DNA from 3 places in the Streptomyces sp. NPDC020731 genome. Region 2 is predicted to be linked to each of the others. Evidence: riboswitches for the same ligand, from Rfam matches in the RefSeq annotation. Region 2 holds a riboswitch; each other region holds the start of a gene.

Region 1 (9,444 bases), on a different contig from region 2:
CAAGGACTGGATCTTCAGGAAGGTCTACTCGTCGATGGACCGGGTGCTGGTCCACTCGGCCAGCTTCGGGGCCAACGCCCAGGCCATGGCGGCGGGCCTCGCGGTGCTGTCGGTCATGGAGAACGAGCAGATCGTCGCGCACGTCCGGAGCACCGGCGAGCTGCTGCGGACCCGGCTGGCCGCGCTGACCGAGAAGTACGAGCTGCTCGCCGACGTCCGTGGCCGGGGCCTGATGATCGGCATCGAGTTCGGCCGGCCCCGGTCACTGAAACTGCGCTCACGCTGGGCCGTGCTCCAGGCCGCCCGCAAGGGACTCTTCGCGCAGATGGTGGTCGTGCCGCTGCTGCAACGGCACCGCATCCTCACCCAGGTCTCCGGTGACCACCTGGAGGTGATCAAACTGATTCCGCCGTTGATCATCGACGAGCGGGACGTGCACCGGTTCGTGGACGCCTTCACCGCCGTGATGGACGACGCGCACGACGGTGGCCTGGTGTGGGAGTTCGGCAGGACGCTGATGAAACAGGCCGTCGCCAACCGCTGAAACACGCACCGCGGGAGGATTTGCCTCGGAGGCAAGGAAATTGCCCGTGGGGCAAATCCGGGGCTCAATGGAGACATGAGCTCCTCCGAGACCGGGCCGCCGGCCGAACCGGCCGGCGCGCTCCCCGTGGTCGCGCCGCAGCTGCGCGCCCTGCGGCGACGGGCCTCCCTCACCCTGGAGGCCGCGGCCCGCGACGCGGGTCTGTCGGCCGCCCATCTCTCCCGACTGGAGACCGGGCAGCGCCAGCCCTCGCTGCCGATGCTGCTCTCCCTCGCCCGCATCTACGGTACGACGGTCTCCGAGCTGCTCGGTGAGACGGCCGCCGACCGGGACGCCGTGGTGCGCGCCGCCGACATGGAGTCCACGGCGGCGGGCGGCTGGACGTACTGGCAGGCCGGTGCCGCCGGGCGCGGCATGCAGGCCCTGCGGGTCCGTGTGCCGCACGGCTCCCAGGGCGACATCGTGCGCGTCCACCCCGGCGAGGAGTGGCTGTACGTCCTCAAGGGGCGGCTGCGGCTGCGCCTGGGGGACACCCTGCACCGGCTCGCCCCGGGCGACAGCGCCCACTTCGACTCGCTGACCCCGCACCGTATCGCCGCATCCGACCCCGACGGGGTCGAGCTGCTGTTCGTCCACACCCTGCTGCAGAGTCCCACGGCCGCGCTGTGCCTGGGCCCGATCCACGGAGAAGCGACATGACCGGCAAAGACATGGAAGAGAAGCTCCCCCGGGCCCTGTGGGTGCGGCTGTTCATCTACGTCGTGGTGGGACACCTCTTCGCGGCCTTCATCTACTTCCTCTTCGAGATCGCTCCGAAGAAGTAGGCGCCCGCCTCAGTCGAGCAGGCGCTCACGCAGCCGCTCCCGGGCCTCGGGTGTGAGTCCGAGCGCCTGCTCCAGATACGGGTCCACACCGCCCCAGGTCTCCTCGACGGTCTCGAAGGCCGCCGACAGATACTCCGCGCGCGCGTCGAACAGCGGGCTGAGCAGCTCCATGACCTCGGGGGAGTAGGCCGAGGCGGAGCTGCCGCTGCGGTGCACCTTGTAGCGGCGGTGCTTGGCGTTGGACTTCAGGTAGTCGTCGACGATCGCGTCGCGTTCGACGCCCACCGCGAGCAGCGTCACCGCCACCGACAGCCCCGCGCGGTCCTTGCCCGCCGCGCAGTGCATCAGCGCGGGAACGCCGTCCTCGGTGAGCGAGCGCAGCACCCGGGAGTGCTCGGCGGTGCGCTCCTTGATGATCAGCCGGTAGGAGCTGATCATCCGGTCCGCGCCCTTGCCGTCCGCGAGGATCGAGCGCAGCTGCTCCAGATCGCCGTCGCGGACCATCTTCCAGAACTCGGCGCCGTCCGCCGGGTCGCTGAGCGGCAGGTTCACATTGCGCACGCCCGGCAGCGCGATGTCCGGCCCCTCCAGCTTCTGGTCGGCCGCGTTGCGGAAGTCGAAGACCGTGTGCAGCCCGAGCGAGGACAGGAAGGCGGCGTCCTGAGCGGTCGCGTGGGCGAGATGACCGCTGCGGAACAGCACCCCGTGCCGCACCCGCCGACCGTCGACGGTCGGCAGTCCGCCCACGTCGCGGAAGTTGCGCACTCCGGCCAGTTCGGGTTCGGTCGACGGCACCTGCTGCGTCACGAAGGACTCCTCCCGCTCGACGCCGCCGACGGGGCTCGTCGACGGGCTCGAGTCGACGATACGACATGCCTGCCTGGGGCAATGAGTTGTCCACAGGCATTGCCCGGCCGCCCCCATATCCCTGATGATGTTGGTGTCTGATCGCATCTGTTCGGGTCTGTTGGAGGTTCGGGTGGCGCAGGTCTCCCAAAACGGTCGTACATGGCTCCTGTCGGGGCCGGCCAGTGCATACGCGCTGCATGTCACCGACCGTGACGAGCTGGTGCATCTGCACTGGGGTCCGAGGATCGCGCTCGCCGACGCGGAGGCCCTCGCCGCCCGTCCGACGCCGGAACACTGCTCGTTCGAGTCCCGGCTGGACGGGCGCGAGGAGTACCCGGTCGAGGGCGGCCCCCGCTTCACCCGGCCCGCCCTGTCCGTACGCACCGCCGATGGACGGCGCGGCACCGAGTGGACCTTCGACGGCCACGAGAGCGACGACGGCGAACTGCGCCTGCGCTTTCGCGACGGTGGCCTGACCGTCACCCTGCACTACCGGATGCGCGACGACGTGATCGAACGCTGGGTGACCCTGCACAACCGGGGCCCCGCCGTCGAACTCCTGCGCGCCGACTCCGCGACCTGGACCCTGCCCGAACGCGAGCACTGGCGGCTGTCCCAGCTGCACGGCCGCTGGGCCGCCGAGTCCCGGCTGGCCAGCGCCCCCATCACGTACGGGGAGAAGGTCATCGGCAGCCGCCGCGGCCACACCGGGCACCACCATCTGCCCTGGGTCGCGCTCGACACCGACGCCACCGAGGAGCGCGGCGAGGTCTACGGCTGCGCGCTGGGCTGGTCCGGTTCCTGGCGGATCGGCGTCGCCCAACTCCCCGACGCGCGCGTGCAGATCACCGGCGGCGCGGGACACGACGACTCCGGCCTGCTGATGCTGGGTACGCAGGAGACGTACGTCACGCCGGTCTTCGCCGGTCTGTGGAGCGACGGGGGCTTCGGCGGCGCCAGCCGCGCCTGGCACGCCTATCAGCGGACGTATGTGATCCCCGCCGCGGACCGGGACCGGCCGGTGTTGTTCAACTCGTGGGAGGCCACCCAGTTCGACATCGCGGAGGAGCAGCAGCGGGCCCTCGCGGAGCGGGCCGCCGCGATGGGCGTCGAGCTGTTCGTCGTCGACGACGGCTGGTTCGGGGCCCGTACGAGCGACCGGGCCGGGCTCGGCGACTGGACGCCCAACCCGGACCGCTTCCCGGGCGGTCTGAAGCCCCTCGCCGACCATGTGCACGGACTCGGGATGCAGTTCGGCATCTGGGTCGAGCCGGAGATGGTCAACCCCGACAGCGATCTCTACCGGGCGCACCCCGACTGGGTGCAGTTCCAGCAGGGCCGGCGGCGTACGGAGCTGCGCAACCAGCTGGTCCTCAACCTCGCGCGGGACGACGTCCGGGAGTACCTCTGGGAACAGCTCGACGGGCTGCTCTCCAGCGCTCCCGTGGACTATGTGAAGTGGGACTTCAACCGCTCCTTCACCGACGCCGGCTGGCCGGACGACCCGTATCCGCAGCGGCTGTGGACGGACCATGTGCGCGGGCTGTACGCACTCCTCGACCGGCTGCGGGCGGCCCATCCGGGTGTGGCCTTCGAGTCCTGCTCGGGCGGCGGTGGCCGGATCGACCTGGGTGTCCTCTCCCGTACCGACCAGGTGTGGACCTCGGACAACACCGACCCGCTCGACCGGCTCGCCGTCCAGCACGGCTTCAGCCAGATCCACCCGGCCCGGGTGATGGCCGCCTGGGTCACCGACAGCCCGAACGCCATGCTCAACGGACGGGTCAGTTCGCTGCGCTTCCGGTTCGTCAGCGCCATGGCCGGGGTGCTCGGCGTCGGCGGCGACCTCGCGCGGTGGACCGGGGAGGAGCTCGCCGAGGCGCGGGAGTGGGTCGCGCTCTACAAGGAGATCCGGCCCGTCGTCCAGCGCGGCGACCTGTACCGGCTGCGCCCTCCGGAGGGCGGACTGAGCGCGGTGCAGTACGTCCTCGGCGACGAGGCCGTCGTCCTCGCCTGTCTCCAGGCGCAGCACTACGGAGAGCCCGTCCCGGCCCTCCGGCTGCGTGGCCTCGACCCGGAGGCATCGTACGAATGCCGCGAAACCGGACAAGTGCACCGGGGTGCCGTGCTGCTGCACCACGGGCTGCGCACCGGTCTGCGGGGAGATCTGGACGCCGCGGTGGTGCGGTTGCGACGCCTGTGATCCGGTGATTCGGGCGTTCTGTCCGATTGGACGGCTTCGCCATAACGTGCCCCGAAAGAAAGGGAGATGGTAAGGGGGTGCGTGAGCATCGTCATATTCGTGACGATGTGTTGTTGCCATGTTCACGTAATTCTGGGGAACGGCAAGGGAATTCGCGGGGAAAGGGAATCCCGGTTGACGCTCGGTGACGTCATTTCCGCCTTTGGATCACGGAAAAACCCGTTCGCGGTGAACCTCGCGCTTGTCCCTTCACGTCCGGGTCGCTTACGTTCGCCACCGATCCGGACGGACGCCTAATCCTGCCGCCGCCCGGAGCCCGCACACACTGACCCGTCCACGGCAGGAACGGGGGACCCACAGGTACGACTGCCTGTTCCGGTTCCCGGAACGGCTCGGGGTTAAGCCGCGCGACAGCGCGGCCGGGCATCTCCAGTCCGAACCCGACAGCTCACCTCGTAGGCGCCGGAGAGGAATTCGACATGCCCGCGAAGGGTAAGCACCGCCGTACCAAGGCCCAGCGTTTCACCCGTTCCATCGCCGTCGCCGGAACCGGTGGCGCCGCACTCGCCCTGCCGCTTCTCGGCGCCACCGGCGCGCACGCCGCCACGCCGGGGGTCACCCCCGAAAAGGCCGTCCAGTCCCTTTCCGTCGCCGGTCAGAAGACCGCCGAAAAGGGCGACGAGGCCCGCACGTACACCGTGAAGGCCGGCGACTACCTCGCGAAGATCGCCGAGGCGGAGCACGTCGACGGCGGCTGGAAGCAGCTCTACACGGACAACCGTGAGGCCATCGGTGGCGACCCGTCGCTCATCCACCCCGGTCTGAAGCTCTCCGTCGACGGCGAGGCCGCCACGAGCGCGCCGCAGAAGCCGTCCTCCGCCGAGGCCCCGCAGGCCCCGGCGCAGAAGACCGAGCAGCCCGCCGAGCAGCCGGCGGAGCAGCCCTCCGTGGACGCCTCCGCCCAGAGCACGAGCACCGACCAGGCCGCGAGCGCCTCCGGTTACAGCTCCCCGGTGCCCGGTGCCGGTGGTCTCGGCACCGCCTACAAGGTGGCCGGCAGCATGTGGTCCAGCGGCTACCACACCGGTGTCGACTTCAGCGTCCCGACCGGCACCTCCCTGAAGGCCGTCGGCGCCGGCACGGTCGTCTCCGCCGGCTGGGGCGGCGCGTACGGCAACCAGGTCGTCATCAAGCTCGACGACGGCTACTACGCCCAGTACGCCCACCTGTCCTCGCTGTCCGTCTCGGCCGGCCAGACCGTCACCGCCGGCCAGCAGGTCGGCCTCTCCGGCGCGACCGGCAACGTGACCGGCCCGCACCTGCACTTCGAGATCCGCACCACCCCGGACTACGGCTCGGACGTGGACCCGATCTCCTACCTCCGCTCCAAGGGCGTCTCCATAGGCTGACCCCCGCGGCGACCTTCCTGACACGCGCGCCGGAGGCCGGACCCCGATCCCCGGGTCCGGCCTCCGGTGTATTCCGGAATTGGCCAACATTTTGAAAGTGTCTTATCTCACCGCACGTCAACCCCTCCTTACGGTCGCGTAAGTCACATTCGAAGGTGAATCATGAGCGGCTGTGGCAGACGATTCGAAGAGTGACAGCAGAGCAGTGATCGGGTCGTACGTGGCGGTGGGGGACAGCTTCACCGAGGGCGTCGGCGACCCCGGCCCCGACGGGGCGTTCGTCGGCTGGGCCGACCGGTTCGCCGTGCTCCTCGCGGACCTCCGGCCCGAGGGCGACTTCCAGTACACCAATCTCGCGGTGCGCGGAAAGCTGTTGGACCAGATCGTGGCGGACCAGCTGCCGAGGGCGGTCGAACTCGCCCCCGACCTGGTCTCGTTCTGCGCGGGCGGCAACGACATCCTCCGCCCGGGCAGCGACCCGGACGAGGTGGCCGAGCGGTTCGAGCGGGCGATCGCCGCGCTCACGGCCGTGTCCGGCACGGTGCTGGTGACGACCGGTTTCGACACCCGTGGCATGCCCCTGCTCAAGCACCTGCGCGGCAAGATCGCGACGTACAACGGGCACGTGCGGGCCGTCGCCGACCGCTACGGCTGCCCGGTGCTCGACCTGTGGTCCCTCAAGAGCATCCAGGACCGCAGGGCCTGGGACGCCGACCGGCTGCACCTGTCACCGGAGGGGCACACCCGCGTCGCGCTCCGCGCCGGGCAGGCCCTCGGCCTGGAGACCCCCGCCGATCCGGAACAGGCCTGGCCGGCCCTGCCGCCCCGCGGCACGTTCGACATCCGGCGGGACGACGTCCAGTGGGCCCGCGAGTACCTGGTGCCGTGGATCGGCCGCCGGCTGCGGGGGGAGTCGTCGGGCGACCACGTGATCGCCAAGGGGACGCTGTCGCCGGACGACATCAAGGTACGGATCGCCTCGGTGGCGTGAGCCGTTCCGTCGGGCAGGCCGTATCCGGTGCCGCGGTGCCGGATACGGCCGCACATAATGGAATGTCTGACCGACTCCACCTGGAGGTACCGTGGCCGGTTCCCGTTTCCAGAGCTCCGGGCTGCGCGCCCTGCGGCCCGTGGCCTTCGGCGCGGACCCGAGCGGCGAGCGCATGGCACGCATCCGCAGATCCCCGCACTTCAAGGACGGCGTGTTCCAGAACCCCGGGGGCACCGCCCGGATCCGCCCGTCCGGGCCGACGCGGGACTTCGTGAAGCTCTACTTCGACAAGGACTCCCGGTCCCGGCGCGCCCCGAAGGACGCCGTCCCGGTGCACCCGACCACCCTGGCCGACCTCTCCCGTCCGCCGGCCACCGGGCTGCGCCTGACCTGGGCGGGCCACTCCAGCGTGCTCGCGGAGATCGACGGACACCGGGTTCTGTTCGACCCCGTGTGGGGTGAGCGCTGCTCACCGTTCCCCTTCGCCGGGCCCAGGCGGCTGCACCCCGTGCCGCTGCCGCTGGCCGCGCTCGGCCCGGTCGACGTCGTCGTGATCTCCCACGACCACTACGACCACCTGGACCTGCCCACGATCAAGGCGCTGGCCGGCACGGACACCCTGTTCGCCGTGCCCCTCGGTGTCGGCGCCCACCTGGAGCGCTGGGGCGTGTCCGCCGGGCGGCTGCGCGAGCTGGACTGGCACGAGACGGCGAAGGTCGGCGGGATCACCCTCACCGCCACCCCGGCCCGCCACTTCTGCGGCCGGGGCCTGCGCAACACCCAGCACACCCTGTGGGCCTCCTGGGTGGTCGCGGGCGAGAAGCACCGGATCCACCACAGCGGCGACACCGGCTACTTCGAGGGCTTCAAGGACATCGGAGCCGACCACGGCCCGTTCGACGCCACGATGATCCAGGTCGGCGCGTACTCGGACTTCTGGCCCGACATCCACATGACGCCCGAGGAAGGCGTCCGGGCGCATCTCGACCTCCAGGGCGGCGACGCGGCCGGCGTACTGCTGCCCATCCACTGGGGCACCTTCAACCTGGCGCCGCACGCGTGGGCGGAGCCGGGGGAGTGGATGAAGGACGCGGCCGAGGAGGCGGGTCAGGCGGTGGCGTTCCCGCGGCCGGGCGAGCCGTTCGAGCCGGCGGGGAAGCTCCCCGAGGAGGCGTGGTGGCGGGCGGTGTCCGGCCCGATCGCGCGTCCGTGGCGCCGTCCGCGGGGTGTTGAGGGTGTGGCCGAGACGAGCAGGGGTGATCTCGACCTCGCGGGCGAGCGGTGACGTCGGTCGGGGACGAGCTCGCAGAGGTGGCCCGGATGCCGAAGCGTCTCCCGGCTGAGGCGCGTGACGGTGTGGTCCGTGCCGTGGACGGGGCGCCCAGGGCGGAGCGGCAAACTCCTCCTCAGTGATTCAGGCCGTTGCCGTCCCTGGTAGGTCCGTCTCGTGTTGTGGTACGAACACACGTCGTGGAGCGCTGAGCTGCATCTGCGCATGGGGCCTGGCAGGGTGGCGTTTCCCGAAGCCGGACGCCGCACTCCGCCTCGCCACCGCGGTCCTCGCTGCCCGGCTCGACCGTGATGTCACCGCCTGTACCTGGTTTTGGCGTTTCGAGGACACAGGCGGCCACCGCGCTCCAGAATCCCTGCATGCGAGTGACTGTGGGGGTTGCGGGGGAAGGACGGCCGGAGGCGGAAGCCCTGTCGTTACGGGAAGCGCTACTCAGTGATCCGGGTCTGCGGTCGGTTCGGGTACAAGAACAGACGACCGGCGCGAAGCCCGGGGAGATGGGCTCGCTCGAGGAGGTCGTGCTCGTTCTTCTCGGTGCGGGCGGCGTAGGAACCATCCTGGTGCAATCGCTGTGCAACTGGCTGGCCGGTCGCCGGATGGGTGTGCGTCTGGTGATCACCAGGGGTGACTGCACCGTGGAGGTCGATGTCCCCAAGGCACGCGACCACCAGGAAGTCATCGCGCTCTGCCAAAGTTTTGGGTTGCCCGTGGGGCCGGACTCCGAAGGCGGGAACGACACGTGATGTGGCGACCTGATCCGAGCCGGTCCAGAGCCGTTCTGATCGGGACGTCGAACTTCGCCGAACCGACGCGGTGGCCACCTCTTCCGGCCGTCGAGTCGAACCTCGCAGACCTGCGGACGGCCCTGACGCATCCTCGGCTGTGGGGACTCGCCCAAGAGCACTGCGCGACGATCCTCAACGTCGCTGACGCGGGCGAAGTGGCCGAAGCGATCAATACGGCGGCGATGGACGCCGAGGACACACTTCTGGTCTACTACGCGGGCCACGGAGCCACGACCCACAACGAACTGCTGCTCACCCTGCTCTCCACGACATCGCTCAACATTTCGTTCCGGGCCTTGCGCTACAACTCGGTGAAGGACATCGTCCGCCAGCGCCGCGCCCGACACGCGGTGATCCTGCTCGACTGCTGCTTCAGCGGACTGGCTCACGCGATGGGCGACATCCCGTCGTTCCTCCAACAGCAGATGTCGACGACGAGTGCCTTCACCTTCACGTCCTCCGCCCGTGACTCCGTCTCTCTGTCTCCTCCGGGCGAACGGCATACCGCCTTCACCGGTGAGCTGCTCAAAGTGTTGAAGAAGGGCATC
Region 2 (9,444 bases):
GCCGAGGCTCCCCTCCCCCAGACCGAGTATAGGAATTACCGCTGTTTTTCACATCAAAATCGTCAGACTCGTCTCAACCGGCGAAGACGGGACCGTGCACGGCGGCGCGGGCCCGGCGGTACCAGCGCCAGGCGATGGTCCTCGGCCCGTCCCGGTACGGGGCGATCCGCGCGCCGCCGCCCGCCAGCCAGGCCTCGACGTCGGCGACGGTGTGGCCGCGGCGGACGATCAGGCGGGCGATGCGGTAGCGCTCGTCCCGGTCCGAGCTGAGCGCGTGCCGCACGGCGGTCGCCGTCCGGTAGCCGGCGCGGGCGGCCATGGCGCGCACCCGGGGGCTGTTGTAGCCGTGCGGATAGGCGAGGTGGGGGACGGGATGGCCGAGGGCGTCCTCCAGCACGGCCTTGGAGTCCAGCAGTTCGGCGCGCAGCTGCTTGGTGGTCAGGGTGTCCAGCTGGGCGTGGGTGACCGTGTGGCTGCCGATCTCCATGCCGGACCGTTCCAGCTCCACCGCCCGGTCCAGGGTCATCATCGGGGCGGGCGGCAGCAGACTGCGGCCGCCGGGGGCGATGGCGCCGGTGGTGAGGTACGCGGTCGCGGGCAGCGCGCGCTCGGCCAGGGCGTCGGCGGTGGGGCCGGGCAGGTCGGCGAAGCCGTCGTCGAAGGTGAGCAGCACCGGCCGGGGCGGCAGGGCGGCCCGCCCGGCGAGGTGCCCGGCGAGGGCGCTGATGGTGACGGGCGTGCGGCCGCTGGCCACGACGGCGTCGAGATGGGCCGCGAACTCCTTGGGCGTGACGGTGAACTCGGCGATCCAGTCCGGCGGATCGTCCATCACCGCGTGGTACAGGAAGACGGGTATGGCCGGGTTCATCCCGTCCCCCGTCCCGCGGTGTTCCCCAGCGCTCGCCGCGCCCGCAGATATCCGAGCGGCCCGTACACCATCCCCTTGCGCTGCAGCCGCGACAGACGGCGTGGCCAGGGATGGGTGCGGGTGTCGTGCGCCCCCGGCGCACCCCCGCCGGCGTCCGTGTCGCGCACCTCGGTCAGCGCGCGGGCGCGGGCGAGACCGCGCGGCAGCCGGGCGAGGAAGGCGGGCAGCAGCGCGGGCCGGTTGACCAGGACCGCGGTGAGGTAGGCGGTGAGACCGGCGCCGTAGCCGTACGCCTGGGTCTCCAGGTCGGCCCAGGTCTCCCGGTGGTGGTGCCACACCAGCGCGTACGGCGTGTAGTGCAGCCGGTGCCCCTGGGCGAGGACGCGCACGAAGCCGTACAGGTCGTCGCCGCCCCGGGCGGGTGTTCCGGCGCCGGTGGCCGGGTCGAAGCCGCCGACGGCACGCAGCACCTCCGTACGGAAGGCCATGTTCGCGCCGGAGCCGAAGCGGCCCGCGGTGAAGGGGAACAGCGGCTCGTCGCGGGGCGGGTTCCGGGGGTCGTACGTCGTCGGCGTGAAGCCCTTCGCGAAGCCGCCGTGGCTCTCCAGCAGGACCTGGGCCGGGGTGTGCAGCCGGGCGGGCAGGATCAGGCCGGTGGCGCAGCCGAGCCGGGGGTCGGCGGCGAAGGGCGCGGTCAGTTCGGTGAGCCAGCGGGGATCGGCGACCACGTCGTCGTCGGTGAACGCGACGACCTCGCCCCGCGCCACCGCCAGCCCCCTGTTGTGCGCGACGGCGAGTCCGGGCACCGGCTCGCACACGTACCGCACCCGCTCGCCGTACTTGCGTTCCACCAGCTCACGGGTCTCGTCGGTCATGGGCGCGTTGTCGACGACCACGACCTCGAACCGCGGATGCTCCTGCGCGAGCAGCGAGTCCAGCGCCCGGGCGAGCTGTCCGGCCCGCTCCCGGGTGGCCACGACGACCGAGGCGTACGGCGGCTGCCCGCCGCCCTTCGCCTGCACGGCCTCCCGCACCGCCCCGGAGGCCGCCTCCGTCAGCACCGCTCGCGGGTCCGCGCCCTCCGGTACCCGTGCCAGCAGGGTCCCCACCGGGCGGCCTGCCCGTCTGAGCAGCAGGAACACCTCGCCGTGGGTCACCGGCGGGCTGCCCGGGCCGGGTCTCGGCGCGGGCTCGTCCTCGTCCAGGTCCAGTTCGGCGACCTGCACCGCGCCGATCGCCAGGAACCGCCGTATCTCCTCCTGCGTACCCGCTCTTCGGGACACCCGCCCTCCCCCTCCTCGCGACTCACGACCGGCGCAGCCGTGCCGCGCCCTTCAGGGTCCGCGCCGCCAGCGCCGCCAGGCGCGGACGGGTGCGGACGAAGCTGTGCGTGCGGCGTGCGGGCTCGCGGCTCAGCCGGTGCAGCGCGGCGCCCACGCCCGGACGGGTCGCCGCCCCCTCGTAGACGGCGAGTTCGCCGGTCTTCAGCGAGTCCTTGTACGCGGCAGGACCGCGCCCCAGGTCGAGCATCACGATGCCCTCGGCCGCCGCCGCCTCGGCCATCCGCAGATGCAGCACGAGGCCGGGCGAGTACTTCGCGAACTCCGGTTCGTACGAAGGGAACCAGCAGGCCAGGACGGACGCCGACCGCAGCCCGAAGTGCGCGGCGACGGGGCGGTCCCCGGCGTACAGGACCGACAGCGTGCCCGTGCACTGGGCGGCCCGGGTCCCGGCGAGCCGGCCCACGAGCCGGGTGATCCACTCCCGCGCGAACCGGTCGCGCCGCCCGGTCCTGCGGTACTGCGCCGACTTCCACTCCATGAGCGCGCGCAGCGCGGCCGGGTCGCGTTCGTCGAAGACGAACCGCACGGCACCGGCCTGGCGGCCCAGCCTGCGTTCCTTGGCCAGCGTGGTCTTCAGGAACTTCGGCGACCGGGTGCGCAGCACCGACTCGTACGTCTCGTAGCCCTTCTCCACGTCGATGACGTACGTGGCGTGTTCCTCGACCGCGTACGGCAGGAACAGCCCCTGGTCCGCCTCCAGGTTGTCGAAGGCGAAGCTCGACACCGAGCAGCCCCGCAGCAGTTCACCCGTCTCCGGGGCGACACCGGGACCCAGGATCGCGCCCTGGCAGTCCGACACCCCGAGCCCGATCGCCCGGCCCTGCCCCAGCACACCCCGCTCGTACGGCAGGAAACCCGCCGGCTGCGCGCCCTCGTACAGCACGGCGACCCGGGCCCCCGGCCGCACCCGGGCCACGGCGATGCTGAACTCCGGTTCCATGAACGGGTTGCGCGGTGCGTCCGTCGCGGCGCGCAGTTCCCGCCAGCGCTCCCGCTCCCCCTCGCCGAGTTCCTCGGGCCTCAGCACGCGCATGCGTCCACTGCTCACCTGACCCCCCGATCAAGTCCCCCCTGGACTCTTGGAAGGTACCGCCCGGGACCGGGCGGACGGTAGATAGCGGACCATGTTCTTGCCAAACGGGGAAAGAGTCCTGAACCGGTCCTTACCTGGCGTCCGAAGAAGGAGAAGCGCACCGAAAGCGAGCGCAAACGGGCACGGTGAATCGGTCCGTCGGGTTGTCCGTATTCTCTGATCATGGCCGCACCCACCGCTTTCTCGCTCATCGCCACCGACCTGGACGGGACGCTGCTGCGCGGCGACGACACCCTCTCCGACCGGTCCCTCGCCGCGCTCGCGCGGGCGGGGCGGGCCGGTGCGCAGCACCTCGTGGTGACGGGGCGCCCGGCCCCCGGAGTGCGGCCGCTCCTGGACGATCTCGGTTGCACGGGGCTCGCGGTGTGCGGACAGGGCGCGCAGGTGTACGACGCCGGCGCGGACCGGCTGCTGTGGTCCGTGACGCTGGACCGGGAACTGGCGGAGACCGCCCTCGGCAAGATCGAGGCCGAGGTGGGGGAGGTGTACGCCGCGGTCGACCAGGACGGGGTCGACGGGCTGACGCTGATCGAGCCCGGCTATCTGATGCCGCACCCGACGCTGCCCGCGGTGCGGGTCGAGCGGCGCGGTGAACTGTGGGACCGGCCGATCAGCAAGGTGCTGCTGCGCCACCCGGAGCTGTCCGACGACGCGTTGGCGGCGGCGGCCCGGTCGGTGGTCGGTTCACTGGCCACGGTCACCATGTCGGGGCCGGGCACCGTGGAGCTCCAGCCGTGCGGGGTGACCAAGGCGACCGGGCTGGCGCTGGCCGCCGAGCACCTGGGGGTGAGCCCGGCGCGGACGATCGCCTTCGGCGACATGCCGAACGACATCCCCATGTTCGACTGGGCGGCCCACGGCGTCGCCATGGCCAACGCGCACCCCGAACTGAAGGCGGTGGCGGACGAGGTCACCACGTCGAACGAGGACGACGGCGTGGCCGTTGTCCTCGAGCGACTGTTCGGCGGGGCGGTGACGCTCGCCCGTCAGCGGGTGGCTCAGTACGCGCCGAAGACGTTGTCGATGGAGCCGTAGCGGTCGGCGGCGTAGTTGCAGGCCGCCGTGATGTTCGCGACCGGGTCGTACGGGTCGAAGGCGGTACCGGGCACGTGGTAGGCCGCGAAGGTCGGGTCGATGACCTGCAGCAGGCCCTTCGACGGGGTGCCGGCGGCGGCGTTGGAGTCCCAGTTGTTGATGGCGTACGGGTTGCCGGAGGACTCGCGCATGATGTTGCGGTGGATGCTCTCGTAGCTGCCCGGGATGCCGTTCTGCGCCATGATCGACAGCGACTCGCGGATCCAGCCGTCGAGGTTGTCCGGGTACGCCGTCACGGAGGCGGCGGTCGTGGTCGGGGCCGTGGTGGCCGCGGAGGCGCCGGTGGCGCCGAACAGCGGCAGGGCGACCACGGCGACGCCGGTGCCGGCGACGGCGAGGGAGCGGACGAGACGGCGGTTGCCGAAGCGGCTGAGCTGACCAAAAGCAGGCATGTCTGGGTTCCTCTCCTACGCCTGCGAGGTGAGCTGTCGGGTTCGGGCGGGAGAGTGCCCGGCCGTGCCCCTGCGGGCATGGCTTCACCCCTAGCCGTTCCGGCGCGTGTCCGGTCCGGCGGCTTACCTGGGTCCCCCGCTCCTGCCGTCTTGGATGATCGTCGTCGGTTGATGCGGGCGGCGGCAGGATTAGGCGTCCACCCGGCAGGCCCGGAACGTATGCGAGAGCACATGTCGGGAACAAGTGTGGACATCACACAAGGCACCGTTTGATCTTCCGATGGGGGTTTTGGGGTGCTTGATCCTTCGCGAATGCCAAGGGTCAACTCGGCGCCGTGGAAGGGGAGAAGGGGAGTGGTGGCCGGTGGCGGGGGTATCGGGTCACGCGTGACCCACTTCACTGGGGATCGCCTGTGGGCGCATTTCTCGCCAAGAGGAATTAGCTCAGCATTTGCGGCAAATCGGACGTCGGGGCGGGCAGGATGGTTCGCGTGACGAGGTGGGGCCCGGGAGGCGGGCCGGGAGCCGGGGTGAGGAGTGGATCGCCGCGTCGGGGAAAGTCGGGGAATGTCCGTTGTGATCAGCCGATCAAAAGCACTCCGCTCCTGATCCCGTATCGCCCTGCCCGTAACCCCGGGCGCTGGCGGTGATCGAAACATGACCGGATACGCTGACTTGAGTGATGGCAGCGACCTATCGACATTCCGTGTAACCGCCAGTGGACACCAGCAGACAGGAGACCCCTCGTGACCGTCGTCGGGCCGTTCGGGCTGAGCGTGCGGGACCAGGCTCTGGAAGCCGATGTCCAGGCCGGAATGACGGCTGTCGAGGAAGGGCTGCTCGAGGCCACCAAGAGTGAGGTCCCCTTCATCACGGGAGCCGCCCAGCACCTGGTGCGGGCCGGCGGCAAGCGGTTCCGCCCGCTGCTCGTGATGCTCGCCGCCCAGTTCGGCGACCCCTACGCGCCCGGTGTCGTGCCCTCGGCCGTGGTCGTGGAGCTCACCCATCTGGCCACGCTGTACCACGACGACGTGATGGACGAGGCCGAGGTGCGGCGCGGCGTCGACAGCGCGAACGCCCGCTGGGGCAACTCCGTCGCGGTCCTCACCGGCGACTTCCTCTTCGCCCGGGCCTCGCACATCCTGGCCGACCTCGGCCCGGAGGCCGTGCGGGTGCAGGCCGAGGCGTTCGAGCGGCTGGTCACCGGGCAGATCCTGGAGACCGCGGGACCGCAGGACGGCCGCGACCCGGTCGACCACTACCTGGACGTGCTCGGCGGCAAGACCGGCTCGCTGGTCGCCGTCGCCTGCCGGTTCGGCGCGATGATGTCCGGCGCCGACGAGACGGTCGTGGACGTGCTGACCCAGTACGGCGAGCGGCTCGGCGTCGCCTTCCAGCTCGCCGACGACGTCCTGGACATCGCCTCCGACTCCCACGAGTCCGGCAAGACCCCCGGCACCGACCTGCGCGAGGGCATCGCCACCCTGCCCGTGCTGCGGCTGCGCGAACGGACGGCCCGGCTGGGTCTTGCCGACGACATCGCCCTGTGCGAGCTGCTCGACTCCGACCTCACCGACGACGCCCGGCACGCCGAGGCGCTGCGGCTGCTGCGCGTCCACCCCGCGCTGGAGCAGGCCCGCCGGGACACCGTGCGCTACGCCGAGGAGGCACGCGCGGTGCTGGCCCCGCTGCGGGAGTGCGAGGCGAAGACGGCGCTCGTGCAGCTGTGCGACGCGGTGGTGCACCGCGCGGGCTGAGCCGGCCCGAACTCCCCTGCGACCCCTACTGGTCGGGGGAGGAAACCGCCCTCCGTGTCATACCCCAGCAGTACGTGGAGTTGCGTCCGGGGTCTGACGATTCCGCCCGCCGGATTTGGTCGGATGGACCACGACGGACAACACCACTTCTCACCGATTCGGGTGAGAATGGCGGCTCAGGGTGAGACTGGTGCGAGGTCACGAGACGACAAGCCGCCGCCGACCACGGAGGTAGGGCACACATGGCACCGTACGAATCCGAAGACATGACGACCGAGGGGGAGGCCGACGAGCCGCGCACGCGACGGCGCAGGGCCGCGCGGTACGTCGTCCCGGTCACCGTGATGGGACTGGCGGCCGCGACCATCGGTCTCGTCCCCGCGCTCGCCGACTCCGGCGACCCCGACCTGCCGGAGATCACCGCCGCGCAGCTGATAGAGAAGATCGCGCAGTCGGACGTCGAGCAGCTGTCCGGCACCGTGAAGATCACCACGGACCTCGGTCTGCCGAACCTCGGCGGCCTGGAGAGCGGCCTCGCGTCCGGTGCGATGGGACAGGGCGAGGACGGCGGCTCCTCGGCCGACCCGTCCGCCAAGCTCACCGAGCTGGCGTCCGGCACGCACACCCTGCGCGTCGCGGCCGACGGCCCGGACCGGCAGAAGGTGTCGCTCCTGGAGAACGCCGCCGAGTACAGCCTGATCCACAACGGCAAGGACGTCTGGGGCTACGACAGCGCGTCCAACGAGGTCTACCACGGCACGGTCGACGAGTCCGGCGAGGACCGGGAGCAGCAGCCCCCGGCCACCCCGAAGGACTTCGCCGAGGAGGCGCTGAAGTCGGTCGACGACACCACGTCCGTGACCGTCGACGGCACCGCGCAGGTGGCCGGCCGGGACGCGTACAAGCTGGTCGTCAAGCCCAGGCAGTCCGGCTCCACGGTCGGCGCGATCAGCATCGCGGTCGACCACGAGACCGGTATGCCGCTGAAGTTCACCCTCACCCCGTCGAGCGGCGGCGCGGCCGTCGTGGACGTCGGCTTCACCAAGGTCGGCTTCGACCGGCCGGCCGCCTCGACGTTCGAGTTCACCCCGCCCAAGGGCGCCGAGGTGACCGAGGACGGCGAACTCGACCAGGGCCGGGAGCACTCCGGGAAGCCGGAGAAGGGGCCGAAGCCCGAGGAGGACCTGGGCAAGGGCCTCGACGGGCTGAAGATGCTCGGCGAGGGCTGGAACTCCATCGCCACCTTCGACACCGGCGCCGAGGGCGGCCTGCCCACCGGCGAGGCCGGCGGTGACCTCGGCGGCTTCCTCGGCTCGCTCGGCGACCGGGTCGAGGGCGACTTCGGCACCGGCACGGTGTTCAGCACCCGCCTGGTGAACGCCCTGATCACCGAGGACGGCAAGGTCTACGCGGGCGCCGTCACCAAGGACGCGCTCGTGAAGGCGGCCGACGCGGGGAAGTAGGGCCCCGGGACCTTACGACGTGACAGGGAACGAGGGAACCGATGGGCAACGCGTCCGCCGAGGAGCCGGACGGCGCGCACACGGGTGACGGTGTCGTCATCGCCACCCGTGCGCTCACCAAGCGCTACCGCGGCGGACAGCTCGCCGTCGACGGTCTGCACCTGACCGTCCCGGCGGGCAGCGTCTTCGGCTTCCTCGGCCCCAACGGCTCCGGCAAGACCACCACCATCCGCATGCTGATGGGCCTGATCGAGCCGACCTCCGGCACGGCGCACGTCCTGGGGCGCCCCGTGCCGCGCTCCGCGCGCGCCGTGCTGCCCCACGTCGGCGCCCTCATCGAGGGCCCGGCCCTGTACGGCTTCCTCTCCGGCCGGGACAACCTCCTGCGCTACGACGCCGCCGACCCGACCGCCGACCCGCGCACCCGGCGCACACGCGTCGCCGCCGCCCTGGACCGGGTGGGCCTCACGGCCGCGGCCGGCAAGAAGGCGAAGGCGTACTCCCTCGGCATGAAGCAGCGCCTCGGCCTCGCGGCCGCCCTGCTCCAGCCGCGCCGGCTGCTCGTCCTGGACGAGCCGACCAACGGACTCGACCCGCAGGGCATGCGGGAGATCCGCACGCTGGTGCGCGAGTTGGCCTCGGACGGCACCACTGTCTTCCTCTCCTCCCACCTGCTCGACGAGATCGAGCAGGTGTGCACCCACGTCGCCGTGATGGCCCGGGGCCGGCTGATCACCCAGGGCCCGGTGGCCGACCTGGCCGCGGGCGCCCGGGGCCGGCTGGTGGTGACCACACCCGACCCGGCGGACGCGGCCCGGGTGCTGAAGGAGCAGGGGGTCGCCGATGTCGTCGTGGCCGAGGAACAGGTGACCGGCGAGGTGCCCGAGCGCGACCTCGCCGAGGTGAACGCGGCGCTGGTGACGGCAGGCGTCCGGGTACGCGGCTTCGGGGCCGAACGGGCCTCGCTGGAGGACGCGTTCATGGCGCTGACCGGGGAGGGCTTCGATGTCGCAGGCTGAAGCGGTGCGGAGGGTGAGCCCGCTGTGGACCCTCGGACTGTTCCGCAGCGAGCTGCTCACCACTTTCCGGCGCTGGCGCACCCTCGCCCTGCTCGGGGTGCTGGCGGCCGTACCGGTCCTGGTCGGCATCGCCGTACGGATCGAGACCGGTGACGGCTCCTCGGCCGGTGGCGGCGGGGGAGGACCGGCGTTCATCTCGCAGATCACCAACAACGGCCTGTTCCTGGTCTTCACCGCGCTCGCCGCCACGCTGCCGTTCTTCCTGCCCATGGCGATCGGGGTCGTCGCGGGCGACGCCATCGCCGGCGAGGCGAACGCCGGCACCCTGCGCTACCTCCTGGTCGCCCCCGCGGGCCGCAGCCGCCTGCTGCTCACCAAGTACGCGACGGTCATGGCCTTCTGCCTGGTCGCCAC
Region 3 (9,444 bases), on a different contig from region 2:
ATCGACGAGACCTCCGCCAACGACGTCATGGCGCAGTTCATGTACCTGGAGCACCACTCCCCCGACCGGGACATCTCGCTCTACGTCAACTCCCCCGGCGGCTCCTTCCACGCCATGTCGGCGATCTACGACACGCTGCGCCACGTCTCCTGCGACGTGGAGACGGTCTGCCTGGGCCGGGCGGAGGGCGCCGCCGCGCTGCTGCTGGCCGCCGGCACCCCGGGCAAGCGACTGCTGCTGCCCGGCTCCCGTCTGGTGCTCCGTCAGCCCTCCCTCCCGGAGCCGGTCGAGGGACAGGCCGGCGATCCGGTGATCCGGGCCGAGGAGTCGACCCGTGTCCGGTCACGGATGGGGGAGATCCTGGTCCGGCACACGGGCCGCACCGCGGAGCGGGTCCGGGCGGACGTCGAGCGGGACAAGGTCCTCGACGCGCAGGCGGCGGTGGAGTACGGCCTGGCGGACCGGATCGTGCCCGGCCGCAGGAGCACCTCCCCCGTCACCGGCACGAGGTGAGCCGCGGATGCTGCCACCGGAGCTGCCGCCGCTGCCCGCGCTGACCCGCGCGGAGGCCGAGCTGATCGACCGTTACCTCGAGGCCGTCGACCTGCTCGGCCGGGTCAACCCGGCCCTGGGCGGTGACACCTACCGCGGACTGCGCGCGGCTCAGGCGCTGGTCGGCAAGGCCGTCGCGCTGCGCGACGCGCTGACCCTGATGCACCGGCGCGGCGAGAGCGAACTGCACTCCGGCACGCTGGCCCGGGCCCTGCGGGCGCTGGACGGCGAACGGCGCACGGCCAGGGTCACACTGCCGCCGGACCCCGGCAGTTGACGCCCGCGGGCGCCGGACAGCGGCCCCGGCCGGCGGTGCACCCCGGCCGGGGTTGAAACGGACCGAACGGCGTACCCCCGTCCGGCGTAGACGAACCTGCTGTTTTCGAGCCCTCGAAGTTGCGCAACGCACGTACCGCACGACCGGAACGGTGCTTTTCATCCCTGGTCCGCGGCTCCTCCGGGCCTCGGCGAAGGTCCGAACAGAGAGGTGTCCACCCGAACGGGTGAGTGGTGAGTAACAACACAAATCCCACGTTCCGTTGGGATTTCGATCGCGTCATGAGCCAAGATCCCTGACTGACGACAAGACCCCGCCGCCGCGGCGGGGCGATCCGGGCGGACGCCGAGTCCTGCCGCCGCCCGGATGACCGGTCGACAGGAGTGGATCGGCAGGAGTGGAGGACCCAATCACGACGGGCCGCCGGGACGTCAGTTCCGAGCAGTCCTTGGGGTGAAGCCGCACGTGTGCGGCCGGGCAACTTCGCCAGCCCGAATCCGACAGGTCATCCTTCACAGGCGGCTGACGAAGGGTTGCGCATGACTGCGCTCAATCGTGTCCCGTCTCTCATGGCCCGGGCCGGCACGGCCTCGGCCCTCACCCTGGCCGCCGTGGGCGGCTCCATCGTGGTCCCCGGAGCCGCCTCGGAGGCGGCCGCCGCGACCTCGGCCACCAAGGCGCTGCACATCGCCGCCTCCAAGAAGGGCTCGCCCTACAAGTGGGGCGCCACGGGGCCGTACAGGTTCGACTGCTCGGGTCTGACGCTGTACTCGTTCAAGAAGGCGGGCAAGAAGCTGCCGCGCACCGCCGCCCAGCAGTACAACAAGACGCGCCACGTCTCCGCCAAGAGCCGCAAGGCGGGAGACCTGGTGTTCTTCCATTCGGGCAGCTACGTCTACCACGTCGGCATCTACGCGGGTAAGGGCAAGATCTGGCACGCCCCGAAGACCGGGGACGTGGTGCGCCTGCAGAAGATCTGGACCCGCAGCGTCTGGTACGGCCGGGTGAGGTGACCGCGGGGGGGGGGGGGGGGGGGGGGGGCCCCCCCCCCCCCCCCCCCCCCCCCCCCCCCCGGAACCCGGTGGTTGTCGGCCCTGCGGCGGACGGGGGCGGGCATGGGGTTTTCGCCCCCGCCGCCCCTTCCCGTCCCTGGGGGCTGCGCCCCCGGACCCCCTTTGTCCTCAAACGCCGGACGGGCCGGCCGAGGGGGCCCGACGGTCTGGATCAGCCCCTCAGGACCGCCCCGGTGCGGTCGCCCGCGAGGGTGACCGCCGATTCGCGGGCCGCCGACGCCTCGTCGACGGTCAGCGTGCGGTCGGTCGCACGGAACCGCAGTGCGTACGCCAGGGACTTGCGGCCCTCGCCGAGCTGCTCGGCGTTCTCGTACACGTCGAACAGGCGGATGGACTCCAGCAGTTCACCGGCGCCCTCGCGCAGCGCCGCCTCGACATCCGAGGCGGGCACGAACGCGTCGACGACCAGCGCGACGTCCTGCGTGGCGACCGGGAAGGTGGAGATGCCCGGCGCCTGCGGGGTGTCGTCGCCGACCTGCTCCAGGGCGTCCAGGTCCAGCTCCATCGCACAGCTGCGCGCGGGCAGGCCCAGGGTCTTCAGGACGCGCGGGTGCAGCTCGCCGGCGTGGCCGATGATCCGGTCCTCGCCGTCGACGGTGACGGTCAGCTCGGCGCAGCGGCCCGGGTGCCACGGCCCGTACTGGCCCTTGCGGACGCCCAGTTCGGCGCCGGCCTCACGGGCGACGGTCCGGGCGGCCTCGACCGCGTCGGCCCAGTCGGCCGCGCGGCCCCTGCCCCACCAGCCGGCCTGCTCGCGGGCGCCGGTCAGCACGACGGCGACGTGCCGCGGCTGGTCGGGCAGCGCGGCGTTCAGCGCGGCGATGTCCGCCTCGCTGGGCCGCCGGTCGACGGGCAGGTTCGCGGCGACCCGCTGCTCCTCGCGCGGCTGGAAGACCAGGCCGGTCTCGAACAGCGCGAGGTCGTGCGAACCCCGGCCGTCGTTGCGGCGCAGCGCGCCGAGCAGGCCCGGCAGCAGCGTGGTGCGCAGCGCGGGCTCCTCGTCGCTGAGCGGGTTGACCAGCTTGACGACACGGCGGGCCGGGTCGTCGGCCTCCAGGCCGAGCTGGTCGAAGACCTGCTCGCCGACGAACGGGTAGTTCAGCGCCTCGACGTAACCGGCCCCGGCCAGGGCCCGGCCGATACGGCGGTGCAGTCGCTGGCGGGCGGTCAGACCCCGGCCGGCGGGCGGCCTGGGCAGGGTGGAGGGCAGGTTCTCGTAGCCCTCGAGCCGGATGACCTCCTCGGCCAGGTCGTTCGGGTCGGTGAGGTCGGGCCGCCAGGACGGCACGGTGACGATCAGCTCGTCCTGCCCGTACACGTCGCAGCCGACCTCCTGGAGGCGGCGTACGACGGTCTCGCGGCCGTACGCCACGCCCGCGACCTTGTCCGGGTGGTCGGCCGGGGCGGTGATGGTGTGCGGCGCGGTCGGGGCGACGACCTCGGTGACGCCGGCCTCGGCGGTGCCGCCCGCGAGCAGCACCAGCAGGTCGACGGTGCGCTGCGCGGCAGCGGCGGCGGCCGCCGGGTCGACGCCGCGCTCGAAGCGGCGGGACGCCTCGGAGGACAGCTTGTGGCGGCGGGCGGTGCGCGCGACGGACACCTGGTCGAAGTGGGCGGCCTCGATGACCACGTCACTCGTCGCGTTCCCGGTGTCGCCGTGGTCCGCGATCTCCGTGTCGGCGCCGCCCATGACGCCGGCGAGGCCGATGGGGCCGCGGTCGTCGGTGATGACGAGGTCCTCGGCGTGCAGCGTGCGCTCGACGCCGTCGAGGGTGACGATCTTCTCGCCCTCGGCGGCCCGGCGCACGCCGATGGTGCCCTGGACCAGGGAGCGGTCGTAGGCGTGCAGCGGCTGGCCGAGCTCCATCATCACGTAGTTGGTGACGTCGACGGCGAGCGAGATCGGGCGCATGCCGACCTTCTGCAGCCGGCGCTTCAGCCAGATCGGGGAGCGCGCCTCGGGGCTGAGGCCGGTCACCGTACGGGCGGTGAAGCGGTCGCAGCCGGCCGGGTCGGACACCTTCACCGGGTAGCCGAACGCGTTCGGGCCGGGCACGTCGAGGAGGGCCGGGTCGCGCAGCGGCAGGCCGTAGGCGATGGCGGTCTCGCGGGCGACGCCACGGAGGGAGAGGCAGTCGCCGCGGTTGGCGGTGACGGCGATGTCCAGGACCTCGTCGACGAGTTCGAGGAGCTCGATGGCGTCCTTGGCGACCTCGGTCTCCGGCGGCAGCACGATGATGCCGTGCGTGCCTCCCCCAGACTCCGTCCGGGGGGACCCCCAGTCGCCCATGCCCAGCTCGTCGGCGGAGCAGATCATGCCGTGGGACGTCCTGCCGTACGTCTTGCGGGCGCTGATCGAGAAGCCGCCGGGCAGGGTGGCGCCGGGGAGGACCACGACGACCTTGTCGCCGACGGCGAAGTTGCGGGCGCCGCAGACGATCTCCTGCGGCTCACCGGTGCCGTTGGCCCGCCCCACGTTCACCGTGCAGAAGCGGATCGGCTTCTTGAAGCCCTCCAGCTCCTCAATGGTCAGTACCTGGCCGACGACGAGGGGGCCCTTGAGGTCGGCGCCGAGGTGCTCGACGGTCTCGACCTCCAGGCCGGCCGAAATGAGCTTGGCCTGTACGTCACGGCCGGTCTCCGTCGCCGGCAGGTCGACGTACTCCCGCAGCCAAGAAAGCGGGATCCGCATCAGATCTCCATCCCGAACGGCCGGGTGAACCGGACGTCACCCTCGACCATGTCTCGCATGTCCTCGACGTTGTGGCGGAACATCAGCATCCGCTCGATGCCGAACCCGAAGGCGAAGCCGCTGTACTTCTCCGGGTCGACGCCGCAGGCGGTGAGCACCCGCGGGTTGACCATGCCGCAGCCGCCGAGCTCGATCCATCCCTCGGACGAGCAGGTGCGGCAGGGCCGGTCGGGGTCGCCGACGGACGCGCCCTTGCAGACGTAGCAGAGCATGTCCATCTCGGCGCTCGGCTCGGTGAAGGGGAAGAAGTTCGGCCGCAGCCGGGTCTTCATCTCCGCGCCGAACAGCGACTGGACCATGTGGTCCAGGGTGCCCTTGAGGTCCGCCATGGTCAGTCCCTCGTCCACGGCGAGCAGCTCGACCTGGTGGAAGACGGGGGTGTGCGTGGCGTCCAGCTCGTCGGTGCGGTACACGCGGCCGGGGCAGATCACGTAGACCGGCAGCTCGCGGTCGAGCGCCGAGCGGATCTGCACGGGCGAGGTGTGGGTGCGCAGCACGACACCGGACTCGGTGCCGCCCTCGGGGCCTTCCACGAAGAACGTGTCGGCCTCGCCGCGGGCCGGGTGGTCCGGGCCGATGTTCAGGGCGTCGAAGTTGAACCACTCGGCCTCGGCCTCGGGGCCCTCGGCGACCTCGTAGCCCATGGCCACGAAGACGTCCTCGATGCGCTCCGACAGTGTGGTGAGCGGGTGGCGGGCGCCGGCCGGGACGCGGTCGTAGGGCAGCGTGACGTCCACGGCCTCCTCGACCAGGACGCGCGCGTCGCGCTCGGCCTCGAGTTCGGTCTGGCGGGCGGCGAGGCCCTTGTTCACGGCACCGCGCGCCTGGCCGACGCGCTTGCCGGCCTCGGCCTTGGCGTGCGGCGGCAACGCGCCGATCTCTCGGTTGGCCAGCGCCAGCGGGGAGGTGCCGCCGGTGTGGGCGACCTTGGCCTCCTGGAGCGCGTCGAGGGAGTCCGCAGCGGCGAAGGCGGCGAGCGCCTCGTCCCGCATGCGCTCGATCTCTTCCGGTTTCAACGTCTCGACCTCGACAGGGTCGTACGACTTATTCGGTGCCGACATCTCTTCCCGTACTTCCGATTGTCCCCCAGCTACCACTGGGAGGTGCCCCCGGGCTGATGGTCCCCGTACCGACTCCTGGACGGTGCGTCCAGGTTTTTGGGACACAAAGGTGCCAAAGGCCGAGTCTAACGGTGTGGTGGTGAGCGAATGCGCCCGTGGGGCCGGGCCCGGATCTCAGGTGAGATACGCGGGTGCCGCCACGGGCAACGTAAATCGGAACTGCGCGCCGCCTTCGGGGGCGCGTCCGACCGTGATGGTGCCGCCGTGGGCCTCGACGATGCCCTTGACGATGTACAGCCCGAGGCCCGTCCCGCCGCGCTTGCTGCCCCGCCAGAAGCGTGTGAAGACGCGGTTCATGGACTCCTCCGGAATGCCGGGCCCCTCGTCGCTCACCGTGACCGACGTAGCTGCGTTCTCGGCGTTCTCCCGTTCACGGGGGGACACCGAGGGCGTGATGTCGATGGTGACGGTTCCCTCGCCGTGCCGCACCGCATTTTCCAGCAGGTTGCTGAGCACCTGGTCGACCTTGTCGGGGTCGGCCCACAGGTCGGGCAGCGGGTGCTGCACCCGCAGCAGGAAGCGGTCGGCCTGCTGCCCGGCGGCGACGTAGGCCTGGATGTGCCGTCCGACGGCGGCCCCGATGTCGACGGGCTGACGGCGCACCTCCAGGCGCCCGGAGTCGATGCGGGATATGTCGAGCAGCTCGGCGATGAGCCGGGTGACCCGGTCGGCGTCGGCGTCGACGGTCTCCAGCATCAGCCGTTTCTGGTCGTCGGTGAACCGCTCCCACTTGGCGAGCAGGGTGGCGGTGAAGCCCTTGACGGAGGTGAGCGGGGAGCGCAGTTCGTGGGCGACGGTGGCGATCAGCTCGGCGTGGCTGCGCTCGGTGCGGCGGCGGGCCTCGGTGTCGCGCAGGGTGACGACGACGCGGCGGACGGGACCGGCGGGCCCGGTGCGGACGTAGCGGGCGGAGACGAGGACTTCCCGGCCTCCGGGGAGCAGCAGGTTGCGTTCGGGCTGGCGGACGCGGATGGCGAGGCCACCGTAGGGGTCGGTGAGCTGCCACCAGCGGCGGCCCTCCAGGTCCTCTAACGGCAGGGCGGTCTCCAGCGGCCGGCCGAGGGCCTGCTCGGCGGAGACGGCCGCGATGCGGACGGCTGCCGCGTTGAAGCAGATCACCCGTCCGTGCTCGTCGGCGACGACCAGTCCGTCGGGCAACTGGTCGGGGTCGATGCCGAGTTCGGCGAGATCACCGGGCCGGGGCGCGGGCGGGCGCGCCGCCCGCTGTGCGCCCGGTGCGCTGCTCGTGCCGACGCTCATCCCCGTACCCCACCTCTCGGAACTTCCCCGGGGCGCCCCGAGCTCGAGCCCTGCCGAGAGCTTGGGGAGGGTCCCCGGGCTGGTCACCCTACTAGTTCCCGGTGACGGAGCGGCACCCTCCGGCGGCGCGCTGTGCACGGGCCGACGCGTAGAGACATACGGCGGCGGCGGTGGCGAGGTTCAGGCTCTCCGCCTTTCCGTGGATCGGTACGCGGACGACGGCATCGGTGAGGGCGCGGGTCTCCTCGGGCAGGCCCCAGGCCTCGTTGCCGAAGACCCAGGCGGTGGGCCCGCCCATGGTGCCCTTGTCGAGCTCGTCGTCGAGGTCGCGGTCCCCGGCGCCGTCGGCGGCGAGCAGCCGCACGCCCGCGTCCCGCAGTCCGGTCACGGCCTGTTCGACGGGGACGCCGACGGCGACGGGCAGATGGAACAGGGAGCCGACGGAGGCGCGGACGGCCTTGGGGTTGTACAGGTCGACGGAGGCGTCGGTGAGGACGACGGCCTCGGCTCCGGCGGCGTCGGCGCACCGCAGCACGGTGCCGGCGTTCCCGGGGTCGCGCACGTGGGCGAGGACGGCGACCAGCCTGGGCCGGGCGGCGAGGATCTCCTCGAACGGCGTGTCCAGGAACCGGCACACCCCGACGAGCCCCTGCGGGGTGACGGTGGTGGAGATGTCGGCGATGACGTCCTCGGAGGCCAGGTGCACCCGGGCCCCGGCATCCCGCGCCGCCCCGACGATGTCGGCGTACCGCTCGGCGGCCTCCACGGTGGCGAACAGTTCGACGAGCGTCGCGGTGTCCTCGCCCCGGTGCGCAGCGGCCTCCCGCACGGCCTGCGGTCCCTCGGCGAGAAACAGCCGCTCCTTTCCCCGGAAGTTCCGCTTACCGAGCCGACGAGCGGCACTCACACGGGTGGAACGGGGAGAAATCAGCTCGGGGCTGACGGGGGGCATCTTCTTGTTCACCTTCGGGAGATCTCAACACGCGGCAGTGCAGTCCCCGGGGGCGGGGCTGTGTCGGCATGCGGCTCCGCCGCGTGGGCGCGGCCGGCCGCAACGGGCCCGCAGCCGGATGACCGACCGGCGAACGGCAACAGCAGGACCCGCAAGCCACGAAGCCTGCGGGTCCTCGAAACTCACGTCGGTCTCAAGCCGACGCAGTGCTCACGCCGCCTTGGGGGCGTTCACGTCCGCCGGCAGCGCCTTCTGCGCAACCTCGACGAGCGCCGCGAAGGCGGTCGCGTCGTTGACGGCCAGCTCGGCCAGGATCTTGCGGTCGACCTCGACGTTCGCGGCCTTCAGACCCTGGATGAAGCGGTTGTACGTGATGCCGTTGGCGCGGGCAGCGGCGTTGATGCGCTGGATCCACAGCTGGCGGAAGTCACCCTTGCGCTTCTTGCGGTCGTTGTAGTTGTAGACCAGCGAGTGGGTGACCTGCTCCTTGGCCTTGCGGTACAGGCGCGAGCGCTGACCGCGGTAGCCGGAGGCCTGCTCGAGGATCGCCCGGCGCTTCTTGTGGGCGTTGACTGCCCGCTTGACGCGTGCCACTTGTTAACTCCTTGTAGCGGGGCCGTGGTTGTCCTCACACGGCCCGGAAACGATTGGGTCCCGGTGGAGGTGGATCAGGCGCTGGGCGCCCGGTCTCACTTGCCGAGAAGCTTCTTGATCTTCGCGGCGTCGCCCGGGGCCATCTCGGCGTTGCCGGTGAGGCGACGCGTCACGCGGGACGACTTGTGCTCGAGCAGGTGGCGCTTGCCGGCGCGCTCACGGAGCACCTTGCCGGAGCCGGTGACCTTGAAGCGCTTGCTGGCACCGCTGTGCGACTTGTTCTTCGGCATAGCGCCGTTCTCTCCTCGTCGGTGGCGCTCCGGTGCCCGGCCATGAGAACCGGGCACGGTGGAGCGTCGTACTTGTATCGGTTACGTCCTGGGGACTCGCGTCCCCCGGGGGTCACGCCTCGGCGGAAGCCTCCGCCGGAGCGTCGACGTTCGCGGCGTCGGCATTCGCGGCGTCGACGTTCGCAGCGTCGGCGTTCGCGGCGTCGGGGTCCGCGGCGTTCATCGAACGGCCGGGGTTGGCCTTCGCCTCCGCCTTGCGGGCTTCCTGCGCCTGGCGAGCCTCGGCCATCGCCTCGGTCTTCTTCTTGTGCGGACCGAGAACCATGATCATGTTGCGGCCGTCCTGCTTCGGGTTCGACTCCACGAACCCGAGGTCGGCCACGTCCTCCGCGAGACGCTGCAGCAGTCGGTAGCCGAGTTCCGGCCGGGACTGCTCGCGACCACGGAACATGATCGTGATCTTGACCTTGTCGCCCTGCTTGAGGAACCGGACGACGTGACCCTTCTTGGTGTCATAGTCGTGCGGGTCGATCTTCGGCCGGAGCTTCATCTCCTTGATGACCGTGTGCGCCT

Evidence for each region. A riboswitch is a leader RNA that binds a small molecule or an ion and turns the genes downstream of it on or off. The one in region 2 is predicted to bind cyclic di-AMP.
Region 1: linked by a shared signal. The riboswitch ahead of ACH4VX_RS06000 (peptidoglycan DD-metalloendopeptidase family protein) and the one ahead of ACH4VX_RS23935 (transglycosylase SLT domain-containing protein) in region 2 are both predicted to bind cyclic di-AMP.
Region 3: linked by a shared signal. The riboswitch ahead of ACH4VX_RS20790 (C40 family peptidase) and the one ahead of ACH4VX_RS23935 (transglycosylase SLT domain-containing protein) in region 2 are both predicted to bind cyclic di-AMP.

What each region holds. Positions count from the first base shown of each region.
Region 1 is NZ_JBIRTN010000003.1:192,041-201,484, reverse strand. Features, by position in the region: gene ACH4VX_RS06025 (aspartate aminotransferase family protein) at 1-544, shown strand, start outside; gene ACH4VX_RS06020 (helix-turn-helix domain-containing protein) at 620-1,243, shown strand; gene ACH4VX_RS06015 (DUF6126 family protein) at 1,240-1,368, shown strand; gene ACH4VX_RS06010 (tyrosine-protein phosphatase) at 1,378-2,175, opposite strand; gene ACH4VX_RS06005 (alpha-galactosidase) at 2,303-4,420, shown strand; cyclic di-AMP (ydaO/yuaA leader) riboswitch at 4,737-4,895, shown strand; gene ACH4VX_RS06000 (peptidoglycan DD-metalloendopeptidase family protein) at 4,900-5,829, shown strand; gene ACH4VX_RS05995 (SGNH/GDSL hydrolase family protein) at 6,035-6,820, shown strand; gene ACH4VX_RS05990 (MBL fold metallo-hydrolase) at 6,912-8,105, shown strand; gene ACH4VX_RS05985 (hypothetical protein) at 8,471-8,854, shown strand; partial or broken gene ACH4VX_RS05980 (caspase domain-containing protein) at 8,854-9,444, shown strand, end outside.
Region 2 is NZ_JBIRTN010000016.1:8,123-17,566, reverse strand. Features, by position in the region: gene ACH4VX_RS23955 (polysaccharide deacetylase family protein) at 74-868, opposite strand; gene ACH4VX_RS23950 (glycosyltransferase) at 865-2,151, opposite strand; gene ACH4VX_RS23945 (GNAT family N-acetyltransferase) at 2,174-3,244, opposite strand; gene ACH4VX_RS23940 (HAD family hydrolase) at 3,467-4,339, shown strand; gene ACH4VX_RS23935 (transglycosylase SLT domain-containing protein) at 4,303-4,791, opposite strand; cyclic di-AMP (ydaO/yuaA leader) riboswitch at 4,797-4,965, opposite strand; gene ACH4VX_RS23930 (polyprenyl synthetase family protein) at 5,538-6,548, shown strand; gene ACH4VX_RS23925 (outer membrane lipoprotein carrier protein LolA) at 6,791-8,011, shown strand; gene ACH4VX_RS23920 (ATP-binding cassette domain-containing protein) at 8,053-9,030, shown strand; gene ACH4VX_RS23915 (ABC transporter permease) at 9,017-9,444, shown strand, end outside.
Region 3 is NZ_JBIRTN010000013.1:21,229-30,672, forward strand. Features, by position in the region: gene ACH4VX_RS20780 (ATP-dependent Clp protease proteolytic subunit) at 1-513, shown strand, start outside; gene ACH4VX_RS20785 (hypothetical protein) at 521-829, shown strand; cyclic di-AMP (ydaO/yuaA leader) riboswitch at 1,163-1,365, shown strand; gene ACH4VX_RS20790 (C40 family peptidase) at 1,369-1,842, shown strand; gene pheT (phenylalanine--tRNA ligase subunit beta) at 2,054-4,594, opposite strand; gene pheS (phenylalanine--tRNA ligase subunit alpha) at 4,594-5,715, opposite strand; gene ACH4VX_RS20805 (ATP-binding protein) at 5,890-7,035, opposite strand; gene ACH4VX_RS20810 (TrmH family RNA methyltransferase) at 7,127-7,987, opposite strand; gene rplT (50S ribosomal protein L20) at 8,198-8,581, opposite strand; gene rpmI (50S ribosomal protein L35) at 8,677-8,871, opposite strand; gene infC (translation initiation factor IF-3) at 8,984-9,444, opposite strand, start outside.